Regions from separate parts of the Pseudobutyrivibrio sp. AR14 genome, predicted to be linked through region 1. Evidence: riboswitches for the same ligand, from Rfam matches in the RefSeq annotation. Region 1 holds a riboswitch; the other holds the start of a gene.

The links. Region 1 has a riboswitch for tetrahydrofolate ahead of BLP50_RS07760 (folate family ECF transporter S component). Riboswitches for the same ligand answer to the same signal wherever they lie in the genome.
Region 2: it holds a riboswitch for tetrahydrofolate, as region 1 does, so the genes downstream of both, BLP50_RS04080 (folate family ECF transporter S component) here and BLP50_RS07760 (folate family ECF transporter S component) in region 1, are expected to answer to the same signal.

Annotation. Positions count from the first base shown of each region.
Region 1 covers NZ_FMUY01000007.1:1,309-9,620, forward strand. Annotated here, with positions in the region: gene BLP50_RS07755 (GGDEF domain-containing protein) at 425-2,431, shown strand; gene BLP50_RS07760 (folate family ECF transporter S component) at 2,476-2,997, opposite strand; THF riboswitch at 3,064-3,159, opposite strand; gene BLP50_RS07765 (methyl-accepting chemotaxis protein) at 3,394-5,451, shown strand; gene BLP50_RS07770 (acyl-CoA thioesterase) at 5,629-6,036, shown strand; gene BLP50_RS07775 (2-thiouracil desulfurase family protein) at 6,068-6,487, shown strand; gene BLP50_RS07780 (hypothetical protein) at 6,504-7,007, shown strand; gene BLP50_RS07785 (right-handed parallel beta-helix repeat-containing protein) at 7,180-8,312, shown strand, end outside.
Region 2 covers NZ_FMUY01000003.1:163,550-171,861, reverse strand. Annotated here, with positions in the region: gene BLP50_RS04090 (sensor domain-containing phosphodiesterase) at 1-190, opposite strand, end outside; gene BLP50_RS04085 (bifunctional folylpolyglutamate synthase/dihydrofolate synthase) at 244-1,545, opposite strand; gene BLP50_RS04080 (folate family ECF transporter S component) at 1,532-2,047, opposite strand; THF riboswitch at 2,113-2,208, opposite strand; gene BLP50_RS04075 (metallophosphoesterase) at 2,288-3,370, opposite strand; gene BLP50_RS04070 (Na/Pi cotransporter family protein) at 3,495-5,111, opposite strand; gene hflX (GTPase HflX) at 5,239-6,480, opposite strand; gene BLP50_RS04060 (hypothetical protein) at 6,548-7,246, opposite strand; gene BLP50_RS04055 (ATP-binding cassette domain-containing protein) at 7,263-8,057, opposite strand; gene BLP50_RS04050 (hypothetical protein) at 8,160-8,312, opposite strand, start outside.

The sequences.
Region 1 (8,312 bases):
GGTCGAATTCGAACGGGTTCGAATTCTCGCCTGCCGGCTCGGTCGGCGCTAAGCGACGTCCACCGGACGTCAGCGCCCTCTCACGCACACTAAATCAAAAGAAAAGAGATAGGAAATATCCTATCTCTTTTTTTCTTTTAACTCACAGGCAGATCGAATTCAAACGGGTTTGAATAAATCGGTCGGTGCTAAACGACGTCCACCGGACGTCAGCACCCTCTCACGCACGAGATAAAATCAAAGGAGTGTGCATAATCAATCGTAAGTGGATTAAAGAAATGGACAGAGGATGCGCAAGCTATAAAGTTATAAAAATTGTGAAAGTTTTTTGACGTTAAAAGAATGTTAACAATTGTGATTTATAATTATCAGAAACAAAAAACTATGTATTTACTCAAAGGGGAGCGTGGGGGCTTAAATTTATATGATTTACGCAATGGTGCCGGGATCGGCGTTGGTGATAAATTTAATAATTAACTGGGAATTATTTAAAAAATATGGATTCAGTATAAAGGGCAATGATGAAAAAAAGTGGGTTCATGTGCGATATAACTATTTTGTTCTTGCTGCATGTGGATACTTTTTAGTAGATATGACATGGGGAATTTTGTATGAGCACAAAGAGGTACAAGCATTTTTCCCAATTATATATTTTTTAACAGTTTTGTATTTCTTGTTTATGCTGCTAACTATGTTAACGTGGACGAGATATATAGTGGCATATCTTGATAGAAAAGGACTTAGAAACGACATACTCCTATATGGCGTATGGTCTATGTTTACTATAGGGCTGGTATTTCTATTGCTTAATCCATTCCATCATTTGATGTTTTTCTATAATGAAGCAAATGAATATGTTGGAGAAAAAGGAAAAAATATAACATTTTTCCTGCAGATTGCATTTTACACTGTAGTATATATTTATATGTTATATGTTGCCCATAAAAGTACTGGACGACAAAAAATTAGATACAAAACAGTGGCAGTTACAAGCGTTGTTTTAGGAATTTCTCTTACACTTCAGATATTATTTGCATTGCATCCTTCGTATGCATTAGGACTTATATTTGGTATATGTCTAGTGCATTCTTTCGTACAATCTAGTGAGAAGAAAGAAAAAGAAATACATGATCATATCGCTAGTACTATGGCAAAAGACTATGAAGCCATATTTTACATTGACATAGAATCGGGAGAATATTTAACATTTGCTAAAAGTGAAAAATACATGAGTATAAATGCAACTGCCTTGGAAAAAGATTTCTTTCAAGAGGCATATGATAGCATTGATGAGTGTGTTTTCCCTGAGGATAAGGAATATGCGAAGGCCTTTTATAACAAGGAAACTATGCTGAGAAATCTTGAGGGCAAGCGCTCATTCTCTTTTAAATACAGAGTCATGGTATATGAAAAACCTAGATTTTTCTTATTTACGGTTATGCATGACACTAGTAGTAAGCATCTTATCTTCTATGAAAAAGATATTGATGATGAGTTAAATGCAGAAAAAATAAATAAGGAAAATCAGAAAAAGACCATAACATTCGGACAGATTGCAGAGAGTCTTGCTAGCAACTATGATGCAATCTATTACGTAGATATAGCTAATTCTTCATATGTTAATTATATGGTAAGTAACATATTTGGAGAGTTGGAGATCACTAAATCTGGAGATGATTTCTTTAAGGAATCAATTGAAAATATTCCAAAGATTATTCATCACCAAGATAGAGATGCAGTTTGTGACTTTCTTAATAAAGATAATTTGATCAGTTTGCTAGATAATCAAAAAGATACATCCATAGATTACCGAATCATAGTTAATGGTAAGCCTCGTTTTACAAGAATGGTTGTTAGAAAGACCAGTGATAGCACGCATTTTATCGTTGGTGTAGAAGATGTTGATGCTGAAGTGAAAAAGCAGATGCAACAACTAAGAGCGCTAAAGACAGAAAAAGAGCTAGCACGTCGAGACGAGTTGACAGGAGTCAAGAACAAGACTGCGTACAAAGAACTAGAGGAATCAGCTCAAGGAAATATTGATCATGGCATGGATTATCTGAATTTTGGTTTAGTTGTATGTGATACTAATAATCTGAAGCAGATAAATGATACTTTAGGACATGCTGCAGGAGATGAGTACATTAGAGCATCGGCACGTCTATTATGTGATATTTTCGTACATAGTCCGGTGTTTAGAGTGGGCGGTGATGAGTTTGTGGTATTCCTCCGCGGTAATGATTATACTCAAAGGCACGAGCTTATGAACCAATTGCACTCACAAGTTCTTGAAAACAAAAGGATTGGTGCAGGAGTTATCCTGGCAGCAGGAATGTCAGAGTACAAACCGGAGACAGATTGCTTTGTATCAGATGTATTTGAGCGAGCAGACAAAGAAATGTACGAGGACAAACAAAGACTGAAAGCATAGAAATAGGCTTGATTAGCGCTGAATGCGTTAATCAAGCCATTTTTTTACTCGACCTGTAAGTGAAAAACCTTAACCTCTTGAATTGTCTTAAGAACAATGAATTTCATAACAGTCATGATTGGCAGCATAATAACTTCCTTAGGGAGTCGTGAAATTATTACAGCAAAATAGGCGTCCTTGAGATAAAGAAGCTTAAGCCAGTAGCTATTCATTAGAATATTAACAACTATTGTTAAAATAACCTGAGTAACAAGCACCCGTGTGAAGGTTATTTTTTTCTTATAAAACATAAGTCCATAGATGATACCACTGACTATTCCACTGATGGTAAAGCCAGGGAAAAATGGACCGGTAGGTTTTACAAGATAGCCACCTATATCCATCAGCGCTCCTACAACTCCAGATACTGCTGGGCCTAGAAGCATTCCAGATACGCTAAGAGGCAATGAGCCAAAGCCTATAGTGATGAGTTGATTCACTGGTATCTTGAAAAAGCTAAGGATGATACCGATAGCGGTAAGCATTGCTGCAAGAGCCAGTGTTTTCGTGTTACGTAATTTAGTCATAAAAATACACCTCCTTTGCAGTCCACTTAATCTACAATGGAGGCGTAAAAATACACTTCACTATGTAGCAGCGGGATGCGACCATAAAACCGCGGCATTGCCTTCGTCCAAGTGACAACTCCCTGTTCACCTGGCACTTAACGCTTTACAGTCTACTCTGCATTTCTTTTTTCGTATTATACCCATATAAGCAACACAAATCAATAAGATGTAGATAAAATTGAAGAATTTGTAAAAACATGCTAGTTTTTACAGTTATTCCTTACTTTATTGATACATTATTCACATTAAGGACATTATTTTTTGTTAGCTTAAAAGAATACAAGATTGGGGTATTACAAATAGTATTGGTATAAATGTAACGTAATTCGAATTTAATTCGAGGAGGGGTATTATATGGCAAAGACTAAGGTAGTAAAGCAGGGGAAGCTAGCTACAAGAATTGCTGCTGTTGTTATTGCAGTGTTAATTATTAGTATGACAATTCTTGTTGTGCTTGTTACATTTACTGCAAGAAATGCTATGGAGCAATCCGCAGAAGCTAGAATGAAAGAAGCGGCAGAAGCAAGAGCAGCTTTGATAAATAATTATTTTAGCGATATAGAGACATTTCTAGCAGCATACGCAGTAAGTCCTTCTATGGTAAGATTGGCAGAAAACCAGGATGATCCAGAGGCCTATGCGGAAGCTAAAAAATTTACCGATGAATATGCTGAAAGAATTCCAAATCTTGAAAATATCTATATGAGCCGCACAAATACATATGTACTTTGTGGACATGTAAATGAGACGATAGGTAAGCAGTCTGTGACAGATCAGGCATTACTAGATATGTTAACACCAATGTATGAGGCTATGGGACAGGCTGGAACACCTATGTTTTCTGGTGTTATGGCGTCTCCAACAGGTGATTTGGGTATCATATTCTCATATCCTGTAATGAGCGGAAATAAGATGGTTGCAGTTGCAGGTATTTCGGTTAATGCCACAGGTCTTATCAATCAGCTGAGCACATTATCATTTGACGGATGGGACAAGGCAACTGTATCACTTGTAGATGTAAATAATCTTAATTACACATATTCTGATGACCAAAGCTTAATTGGAACAACTGTTGAGGAATCAAGCTATGTTTTCCCAATTATGTCTTATGCCAACGGTGAGAGTGGAGTTAATAGCGATAATTTAGGAAGTGAGGGAATCCTTCTTGCCTATTCAAATATTCCAAACTATGGAATTACAGTTTTAGTTCAAGATACAGCTGATGAAGTATATGCCTCTATGAGAAGCATGACTCAAATGGTAATAATTCTTGCTATAGTGGTAATTATACTTATTACTGCAATCACATTTATAGTAATCAACATATTACTTAAGGATTTAACAAGACTGAGCAATAATATTAATGATGTTTCATCTTCACTTGATTTGACACAGACTTCTGGTCTAGAAAAATATGCACATCGTCATGATGAAGTTGGAATGGTTTCTAATTCAACCCTTGGATTGATTAGGGCTATTACAGACATAGCCAGTGCCCTTAAAACTAATGCTAATGGACTTAGGACATCGGCAAATGAGCTTGATAACTCCGCAAGCTCAACTGAGCAGACAGCACTTAATATTTCAGAGTCTGTAGCTGAGATTGCAGATGGCGCTTCATCACAGGCTGAAACAATTCAGGAGGGCGTTCAGGCTGTAGCAGATATTGTGGATTCTGTTCAAAATCTTAACGATAACCTTAGTGGCGCAGATCAGCAAGCTGAAGAAATGTCAAAATCATCTAAGGATATGCTTTATAATTTCGAGAACCTTGGCAAGGCTATGGAAGAGACACAGGCCAGCCTTACACAGGTTTCTGAATCAATGGCAGCAGTGGATGATTTCGTTAGCCAGGTTCAGGAAGCTGCAGATGCAATTGATTCTATTGCCAGCCAGACAAACTTGCTTTCACTTAATGCATCTATTGAGGCAGCTAGAGCAGGTGAGGCAGGTCGTGGATTTGCAGTTGTTGCAGAAGAAATTGGTAATCTTTCTGAACAGTCAGGACAGGCGGCTCATTCAATTGGCGAGATAATGCAACAGCTATCTAACCGTTCAAAAGAAGCTGTACAGACAGTTGATGATTTGGGAAGTGTAGTAGAAAAGCAACAGCAGATTAGTACTGATACAAGAAATGCTGTAACAGAAGTTATCTCAATGATTGATGAAGTAAGAGAAAGCTTTACAAAGGCAAAAGATGCCTGCTTAGATATGAAGAACAAGTCAGCAGTTATCGAGGATACAATGTCAGGACTTTCTGCAATATCTGAAGAAAATGCTGCATCATCTCAGGAAACATCAGCTTCTATGGAGCAGGTTAACAATACTGTAAAGGGCATCAAGGATATGGCATTTAACTTAACAAGTATTTCAGATGAGTTGAATGAATCACTCAGCAGATTTAAACTTTAAAACCTATTATTAAAAAATATACATGCCATTCCCTTACCGCTAGATTTATAGTTGGTAAGGGAGTGGCTTTTTTATAGTCTGCTATTTTACAAAGATTTACTTATATAGTTTTTTTGATTAAAATAAAAAAGTACGAAAAAGTAGGCTTTTACATATGTTTTTAGGAAGGACAATCTAGTGAAAGAATATATACACACAGTTCAGTATTATGAAACGGACAAAATGCAAATAACCCATCACTCAAACTACATTAGATGGATGGAAGAGGCGAGAATAGATTTTTTGGCTCAGATGGGCTGGCCATTTGACAAGCTAGAAGGGCTAGGAATAGTTTCTCCAGTGTTAAGCGTAAATTGTGATTACAAGCTGACTACAACATTTCCTGAACAAATATTTATAAATGTTAGAGTAAAAGAATTTAAGGGCGTAAAATTATATCTTGAATATGAAATGAAAAATAAGGACGGCAAAGTGGTATGTGTTGGTACAACTGGTCATGCATTTTTAAATGCTAAGGGAAGACCAATCAGAATGAAACAGGATTATCCTGAGCTATACCAGTTGCTTTCAACAGACGAACAATAAGTTTTATTTCAAAGAAAGAAGAGTTTTATCCATGAAAATAATGGTTAGCGCATGTCTCTTAGGAGAAAATTGCAAATACAGTGGCGGTAACAATTATAACGAGAATGTTCTTAAGTACGTGGAGGGGCATCAGGTGATACCTGTTTGTCCTGAGGTAGACGGTGGACTTTCGACACCTAGGATTCCCTGTGAAATTGTAAATGGGATTGTCACCGATAGGCAGGGACAGAGCAAAGTCATAGAATTTAGAACTGGGGCAAGGCTTGGCCTTAAAAAAGCCATTGAAGAAAATGTAGACTTGGCGATACTTCAGTCTAGAAGTCCATCCTGTGGAGTTAATCAAATATATGATGGAACCTTCACTGGTGGACTAATAGATGGGCAGGGCGTATTCGCCAAGATGTTAATAGAAAGTGGAATAAAAGTAATTGATGCAGCAGACATTAAATAGTAAAGGGGTTGGGGATATGAAAGAAAAATTAGGAAGAATCAAAGTTTTATTTGGAGATGTGGACAACACATTACTTTGCCTGAAAATGTACAATGAAGAGGGCAAGCGAATTGTAGGTTTTGAGGATGCCAATGACTGGCTTAAATACAATATTAATCATAATGCATACATCAAATGCCAGGCACCACGTGGCGTGAAAAATCTCATTGATGATTTGCATTTTAATCATGGTGTGAAAATTTACGGGTTGACTGAGTGTAGCAATTCTTTTGAATATAACTCTAAGTTCAATAGATTAAAGGAATGCTATCCTGGTATTTTCGAGCATCATGGTGATTTGATTTCTACAGAATCAAGACATAAAAAGGTGCTTATTATGAAGATGATAGCTGAACGAGATGGATATGATATGAATGAAATTATGTTTATTGATGACAGCTATACAGAGATAATGGAGGCATTTGGAGCAGGAATTCTCTCTATGCATACAACTGAGGTTATGGAGCGATTTATGCAGTAATTCATCACATTTTTTACCCTATGTAATAAGCCTGTTTTAAAGGGATATTACACATATGAGTATTATTGTGATATTATCTTCACAGCTAAAATGAGTTGTGCTATGATAACAGCCGTGTTAACTGATCAGAACACAAATTAACTAGACTATTGAGACAGAAAGGATAGTGTTGATGATTAATAGTAAAAAGATTATTGCCTTAGGTATGGTGGCATTAGCTTTGGTGTTAGGCTTTGAAACAAATGTTACTAAGGTAAAGGCGGCTGAAGTAATTGCTGAAGATGTAGAGGAAGAGAGCATCGAAGAAGAGACAGAAGATGTAGAAGAAGTTTCAGACGAAGACTCAGATGATGAGGTTGAGGTGGAAGCTGAGGAAGATGATACTACAGTAGATTTAGATGATGAGACTGAGGAGTCAAATGCTATAGAGGGACCTATTGTTGTAGGTACTGACGCTGATAGTATTAATGATGCTATAGATATGGCTTCAGAAGCAGGTGGTGGAACAATCATTGTTCCTGCTGGACATTATAGTGAGCAATTATTTATTGAAACAGATGGCATTAAAATAGAAGCTGAAGTAGGTGCCGTTCTTGATGGGGCAGATTTAACACCTACTGATGACGCAAACGCTATGATATATATTCAGGCATCGGATGTGTCTGTTAGCAATTTGGAAATTGAAAATTTTAAATATGAAGGACCATCAGAGAGTATTACAACTACAGGTATTGAAGTGGCAGATGGTTCCTCAAATGTTACTATAAAGGATTGCATAATTCATGATATCGGATGTATTTACACAACTGTGTCTGAGGAGTACAACGGACATGGAATCTACGTTTCAGGTGGTGTGAAAGAACCAACAACTGATATTAATATAAGTGGATGCGAGCTTTATGATTTACATCTTGGACAGAGTGAATCCCTCGCATTAAATGGTAATGTTTCCAATTTCACTGTTAATAACAATTACATTCATAATTGTGACAATATCGGTATAGATGCTATAGGCTATGAGCAAACAAAAGAAGGTAGTAAAGATCGAGAATTAGATAGAGCTAGAGATGGTGTCATTTCCAATAATACAGTGGAGTATATTTCTTGCGACCCAAGCATCAATATTACATACGAGAGTAAGTGCGCTGCAGGTATTTATGTTGATGGAGGAGACCATGTAATTGTTTTTGGAAATACAGTATCCTATTGTGATATTGGTATAGAAGTTGCTACAGAGCATCCAGGTGTGGCAGTTACAGCAATCTATGTACATGACAATATTTTAAGAGAAAACAATGCATTTGC
Region 2 (8,312 bases), on a different contig from region 1:
CCATCCCCTTAAATGTGCCATCCACGTACTCTAAAAATTCATCAAAAGTTTTGCAACCAAAGAGCCTAATTACATTCTCATCTGCAAAGAGTATTTGCTCATTTCCGCCCGCTTCATATATGAAAAATCCACCTGGTAAACCAACTGGCAAACGCCCACTCATATCTGTAATGTAGTAATTGTCACTCATAGCTACCCCCCGGCCTTTAAGACACAGTCAACCTATTTTTGTTGATTGTAGCATTAAAATGTGAAAAAACTTAGTAAATATAATGAACCACATATGCACAAAACATCGTCTTTTTCTACTAGCTTATCCACATCTAATCTGTCTGTATCCGCAGCTGAAATTACCTGAGCTTCAACACCTTTTTCTTTTATTTTTTCAGCTAATTCTCCGGGCGACATGGTCCTGTCATTTGGCACCGCCATGGTGTAGCATTTTTTCGCTACTTGCAGCAATTCATCAAGGATAATATCCACCTCTTTATCCTTTAGTATTCCCATTAAAAAGGTAATCTTCTTATCAGGGAAATACTGCTGCAACGATTCTCTAAGGACCCTAGCCCCCTGTCTATTGTGACCTCCATCCACAATTACATATGGCTGCCTGCTTACAAGAGTGAATCTTCCAAACCATCTAGTATCCTTTATTCCATCCTCTATCATCTCTTCTGAAATATGGAATTTCTTGCTATTAAAGCACTCGTTAAACTTTTTTATTGCAAGAATGGCAAGTGCAGCATTTTCAATCTGATAGGTTCCAAGAAGTGAAGTTTCGTAAATACGGTCTATTTCAAATATCTGGCCCCTAAGATTTTGCCTGATTAATTTAGGTTTTTTAATGTAATCTATGTGGACCTTTTGCTTTTTGCATGTCTGACTTAGCACCTTTTTTACTTCCGCCTCTTGAATGGCAGATACCACCTTGGTGCCAGGTTTAATTATGCCAGCCTTCTCTGTGGCTATTTCCGTCAAAGTATTCCCCAGAATCGACATATGGTCGTAGCTGATTGGTGCTATAACCGTCACTATGGGCGCGGGGATGACATTGGTAGTGTCAACTCTGCCACCCATGCTTACCTCCAAAACCACCACATCGCATTTACGTTTTTTGAAATATAAAAAACCCATTACTGTGAGAATCTCATACTCGCTAGGGAGGATGCCTTTTTTAGCAAGCTTGTCGTAGGCAGGCTTTACCTCTGTAAAAACAGCAGCAAAATCATCGTCTGTAATCTCTTTTCCATTTACCACAAATAGCTCATTGTATCTGTGTAAAAATGGAGATGCGAAAGTGCCTATTTTCAGTTTCGCCTGATTTAAAATGGACGAAATATAAGCCACCGTAGAGCCTTTTCCATTGGTGCCTGCCACATGAATATACTCCAAATCCATGTGTGGATTATTTAGTTGTTCTAGAAGGGCAAGCTCTGCATCAAGGGAAAACATATCCTTCACAGGTGTCCCTGTATTTTTTGGTGGTTTAAAATGAGGCAATTCCTCAAAAAAAGAAATTGCCTCTTGGTAACTATATTTTTTCATAAAGTTTTACGCTCTCAAACGCCTTTAACAATGTGTAAATAATAGCTGTGTTAACTACAAGCATAATTGCTTCCTTAGGAAGACGGTAGAGAATAGTGTTGAAGTATCCAAGCTTTAGATAAAGCATGTTGAGCCAGATACTATTAAGTAAAACACCTACAACCATTGTGTATGTAACCATAGTCACAATCATGCGCTGAAGTGTTACTCTCTTCTTGTAAAGGAAAAGTCCAAAAATCACACCAGTCATCATACTACTGAATGTAAATCCAGGGAAAAATGGGCCAGTAGGATACATCAAAAATCCTCCTACATCCACAAGTATTCCCATAACTCCAGCAATACCAGGTCCAAGCAAAAGACCTGCCAAGCAAAGTGGCACAAAAGCAAATCGGATTTCAATAAACTGATTGATTGGAAATTTAAAATAACCAAGTACAATACCGATTGCTGTAAGCATTGCTGCAAGTGTGAGTGTTTTAGTGTTAGATAATTTTTTCATAAAAAATACACCTCCTTTGCAGTTCCTTTTGTCTACAATGAAGGTGTATATAAACCTCGCTATGTAGCAGCGGGATGCGACCATAAAACCGCGGGTTACCCTTCGTCTGCGTGACAACTCCCTGTTCACACAGCACTTAACGCTTTACAGTCTACTCTGCATTTCTAATTTTCCTGTATTATATGCGCAAGCCACGTTTAATGCAATAGTTTTTTATAATTTTGGCCCTAGGGGACGGGGTTAGTGGGCCATTTTAGAGCTCACATTTACGACCACATACTCTGACCTAGTTCCTGTTTTGAACTTGATAGCCCAGTCGGAAATGCCTGAGGATACGATGAAATTTGTATTATTGTGTTCCTCCAATCCGTAGGTACTGTCGTCTATCCCTGACCATACCCCAAATTTTGTGATAGGAATCATCTGTCCGCCGTGGGTGTGACCGCACAGTACCAGGTCAGCAGCAGACTGGGCCTCAGCAACATAATCGGCAGGCTCATGGTCCATAACTATTATGTATTTGCTGGTGTCTAAATCCTGTAAGAGCTCGTCCATTGTCAATCGGTCAGGATTATATCCCTTATCAGCTCGTCCCACTAGATAAAACCTATCGTCAATCAATACGGATTCATCTTCAAGAATATGGATTCCATTTTTCAGAAGTGTATTTTCCAAATCCTCTGCTGTGAAATCTCTATGATTAAAGTAACCCCTGTCGTGATTGCCGTATGCAAACCATGCGCCATACTTTAAATCCATCTCACCTATAGTCTTACAGGCAACCTCCAAATCCTCTTTTTTAGAGCTATCATCCACAAAATCTCCCACTATAAGCAATATATCCGGCGACTGAGCCTCAATAGTCTTTAGATGCTTGGCAAATCCTTCTCCATCAAATGTAGTGCCAATATGAGAGTCTGATATCATTGCTATTTTTATATCTCCAGTATCTTTTTCTGTAGTCAAGTTATAGTCTTTTTCCACCACGCTAGCGCACAGGTAATATCCAGTACCTAGAAATAAAATAGATGACAAAATAGCAAGCACTCCCTGCCAGTGTACTTTAAATTCTCTTTTAGAAAAACGCCTTACGATTCTTCCAAGTAACCCAAAAATCAAGAAGAAGCCCGTGGTATAGATTGTGATGGTAAGCGCATTTATCCATTCCAAAGTAAATGTAAATATCAAAAATAAAGCCACCAAAATCAAAAACGCCACAAGTTTATTTTTAATCACTTTAAACTTGGCAATGGAATTTGTCATATAGATAATTCCTAGAATTGAAGCTACTGCCGCTCCAACAAACATCAACATCCAAATCATAAAAATACCTTTCTTAATGCATATATGTTTTATAAAGGAAAACCCCTCTTCACCAATTATCTGGTAAAGAGGGGTTAAATTAACCTTTTATAAAATGGACCATGAACCCCGTCCCCCTGGTCCACTAGTGATCCTTTAACGCATATGCGATATTGATAGCGTGGTCAGCGCATCTCTCAAGGTCAGTAACCATATCAGAGAAAATAACTCCGGCGATAGGCTCACATTTGTTGTCCATAAGTCGCTCTACGTGATGATTGATAAGCTGCTTTTCCTGCTTATCTACCTTAGCCTCTAGCTTTTCTATCTTAGGCAAGCTCTCGTAATTCTCTGAAGTGAAAATCTCAAGTGCAAGCTCAACTTCTTCCATAGAATTCTCAGCCATATCCTTAAGTTCCTTGGCTGCCTTTTTAGAAAGCTTGGTCTTTTTATTCTTCATACGAGTAGCGTACTCGATAATATTCTCAGCGTGGTCAGAAATACGCTCCATATCAGTTACAGCGATTGTAATAGCTGATATCTTACGGAGGTTCTCAGGTGTAAGGTTGAGAGCCTGAAGCTTGACCATAGCATCCTGGATAGCATGATTGAGGATATTAACTGTCTCCTCACGCTCCTCAACATCCTCCACCTTTTCTGGTGAATAGTCAAAGAAGCAATCGATTGCCTTTTCAAAGTTCTCTGCTGCAATAGCACCCATTCTGGCTGCCTCAAGCTGTGCCTGGTGAATAGCCATATGAGGTGGTACATTTGTCACCTGCGACATAAATACAAGCTGTCTATCCTCTGCTGCACGAGTCTCCTCTGGAAGCTCTGGGATAAACATGTATGTAAGCTTGATTATGTAATCTGTAAATGGAAAGATAATGCACACTGCAATCAACGCAAAGATTGTATGTGTATTAGCTATCTGACGTCCTGGGTCAGCTGATGTAGACTGAATCCATGACAAAAGTGGTGTTACATTTATAACCACAATAATTACAAGTGCTCTGATAACATTGAATAACAAATTCAAAATAGCAGAACGCTTACCATTTCTATTGGCTGTAAGTGATGCTAAAAGGTTTGGTGTAACAGAACCGATAGCAGCACCGATTACCAAATATACTGCAACATCATAATCAAGAATTCCCTGGACTACAAAAGCCTGGAAGATAACTGTTGAAGATGATGAGCTCTGAAGTAATGCAGTAAATGCAATACCGAAAAGCAATGCTAAAAATGGATTCTTAAGTGTTGTAAGGAAATTAACAAACAGCGCCGACTGTGAAAGTGGTGCAATAGCAGTCTTCATGATTGTGATACCCTGAAAGAGCATACCAAATCCCATGATAACTGAACCAATATGTTTGGTAAGATTATTCTTAATGAAAAGATACATTACAGCACCAATGAAAAGTAAGAATGGTGTGAATGTAGCGATATTAAAAGCTGTGATCTGTGCTGTGATTGTAGTACCAATATTGGCACCAAGGATAACTCCAATAGCCTGTGAAAGAGCCATCATGCCCGAATTAACGAAGCCGATAACCATAACATCTGTGGCTGAAGAGCTCTGAACGAGAACCGTCATAGCGATTCCCACAAGAACAGCTACTAGCTTGTTTGTAGTAGCCTTCTCCAAGATTATCTGAAGATTGTCACCGCAACTATTTTTCAGTCCAGTGGACATAATTGACATTCCAAAAAGGAACAAGCCCACTCCACCTAGCAGTGATAAGAATTGTGCAATTGTCATTTCTTTCTCCTTCTACCGTATTTCTCCTTCACGAGAAATAAATAATTAAACCTTTTCTTATTTGTCCGAAGATAGTTTAACATGACTAGTAAAGAATGTCTAAGTATTTCGTAAAATTCTTTTAAAATTATATATATGCTTTGATAAAAATTCCGTCTTCACGATATTCTTCTGAAATAAGCTCTCCATTTTCTCTTATTTTCGCAATACTGCCAGCCTCTGAATATGGAACCAATTTCTCAACATACTCTTTTCCATCTCGGAGAAGTTCAGCCAGAATCTCTCTTACTCTATCAAGGCCCTTACCAGTTTTCACTGATGTGTGTACCGTGTAATCCGCCCTTAAATCATGATAGTCGTGCTCGTCTAACACCTTGTCAACCTTGTTAAATATGGTAATAACAGGCTTGTCATTAACACCGAGCTTATCAAGAGTCTCGTACACAATCTCCATCTGTCTATCCATCTGCGGATTGCTCACATCTACAACATGGATAATGTAATCAGCATATTTTGCCTCCTCAAGTGTACTCTTGAATGCATCAACCAAATGATGTGGAAGCTTTCTAATGAAACCAACAGTGTCAGTAAGGAGCACCTTTTGGTCATTATCTAAAAACAGCTCTCTAGTAGTAGGATCAAGAGTGGCAAACAACGCATCCCACTCCAAAATATTTGCATCAGTAAGTTTATTCAAAAGAGATGATTTACCTGCATTGGTATAGCCTACAATAGCAGCCACTGGGACACCATTTTTCTGTCTCTTAGCACGAGTGAGCTCACGGTGACTTACCACATCAGCAAGCTCTTTTTTAAGCTGAGAAATACGACCTGCAATAAGGCGCTTATCCATCTCCAGCTTTTTCTCACCAGGTCCACGAGTACCGATGGCTCCACCACCACCTGCTGCAGTACCACCAACTCGAGACATGTTTTTACCAAATCCTGTAAGACGGGTCATCTCATATCTAAGCTGTGCCAGCTCTACCTGAATCTTACCCTCGGCTGTACCTGCTCGAGCTGCAAAAATATCAAGGATAATAAGGGTTCTATCCATAACTTTTGTATCAAGAGCGTCTGCCAAATTTCTCATCTGGGCCGGTGTAAGCTCGTCGTCACACACAATACCAGTAGCCCCAGTTTCCCAGATTAAGTCTGCAATCTCTTCAACCTTACCAGTGCCTACATAGGTACCTGGATTTCTGCGCTCAAGATTTTGCATAATCTGACCAACCACCTGCGCTCCTGCAGTCTCACAAAGCTCTGCCAACTCATCTATAGAATCCTTAGCCTCTACCTCATCACCCTCACAGACTGCAACTAATATTACTTTTTCAATTATCTTCTCTGTATTTATCATTGACCTAATTCCTATTTATAAATAGATGGGCCATCCCACCTCTTCCATAATAACATTTTTCGGATGATAAGGTCTATTATTCGAATCTATTTCTATTCATCAGAACAATTTTAATTGTCGAAAGTACAAGACAATAGACAATTGTATACATTACTATTGCAAATACTTTGCCCGCTTCAAAAATCTCTCCTCCTATAAATTCCTTTGCCGGCAGCATTACTGGTGGGAAAAGATAACCCAAAATAGCCACCCTAGGTACTTCCTGGCAAATCCCTTCATAGACAGTGGTAAGTAACGCAATCAACACAGTCAGCATCAATGCCATTCTTCTATTTTTCATAACTCTAATGTTCAGAAAGTCTCCTATTGTATATCCTGACAAGCCACCTGCCAAAACCACAAAGAATCCTGCAATAACATCATTTACCGTAAGAATTCTAGTAAAAAAGGAAAAGCGATAAACTAGATTTGCATATACCGGACCTAGTGCTATAAAAAAACAATAAACTATAGTTATTACTATTAAAGAAAGTTCCCTGGCAATGTAGTAGTCTACCCATCGCTTCTCTATAAGAAAAAGAATCTGTTCTTGAACTGTATTTTCCTTACCTCCAATGCCAACCGCTACAAATACCATCAAACAAAAGGCAAATACCCCTGAAACTATGTAAGAATCTATAATATTTCCAGGTTTAATAGAGTACATAACAGCTGTAAAACATAGAATCATCAACACAGGAATAACAGCACCTGTTCCTCCAAAATACCCACTCATCCTAAAATTAATTCTATTACTCAACCTCGTAAACACCTTTGATATGCCATCCTTCCTGCATCAATCTATCTATGGTTATAGACAGTAATCCATCAGTTGTTTTAACAATATAATTGCCATTTTCCATATGCATCTCATCTGAAGGGATACATCTTCCATCATCTTCTAAAACAATGCTATACATCTTATGATTTGCCCTAGTGTATGGAATAAGTCTAGCTCCTTCAATTGTGTAGGTCTCATCTCCTATGGCCTTAATTAGGTTTTGTTCGTGAGAAGCAAGCAGAATAATCTTTCGTTGTTCCTTTAACTCAAGCATTTTTGGGATAAATACCTGCTGCGAATCACAGTCCTGCCCTGACAAGGGTTCATCTAGTAATATAATATCAGGATTGACTATTAAAGCCTGTATTACACCTACTTTTTGGAGTGAACCTTTAGATAGATTTTTCATTTTCTTATCAAGCATGTCACTCAAAAAGAAGTCCGCTGCAAAATTTGAGATTAATTTATGTCTCTCATTTTCAGAAGTTAGCCCCGCCATTTTGGCTATATGATTTAGATAGACCCCGGCTTTCATATTTGCCACCGGCAAGTGATCCGGAACGAATGAAATCCTGTAATTCTTTTCACGGATTACCTCGCCGCCATCCTTTGGAATTAGCCCTCCTGTCACTTTCAGTAACGTGGACTTTCCGCATCCATTGTGGCCTACCAGGCAGGTCACCGTGCCTTCTCTAAGGCACATATTCACTCCTTCGAAAATCGTTTTTGAATCATATCGCTTTACTATATTTTTCAGTTCTAACACCTCTCACCAACTTCCATTTTCAACAATTCAGCTCGATTATCCATGGTCTGTTATTCCTTTTCTTACAAATACTCTAATTTCTTGGTACCTTTTTCCAATTGATTACGAAAGCTCTTTTATAAACTCCTCGTAGCTATATGTACCTTCTAAGAACTCAAAAGTGTAGCTATCATAACTATCGATTTTTTCTTTTATTTGTTCCTCACTTAGATTCTCACCGTTTTCACATGTATACTCCATCTTGAAAACTTTCTG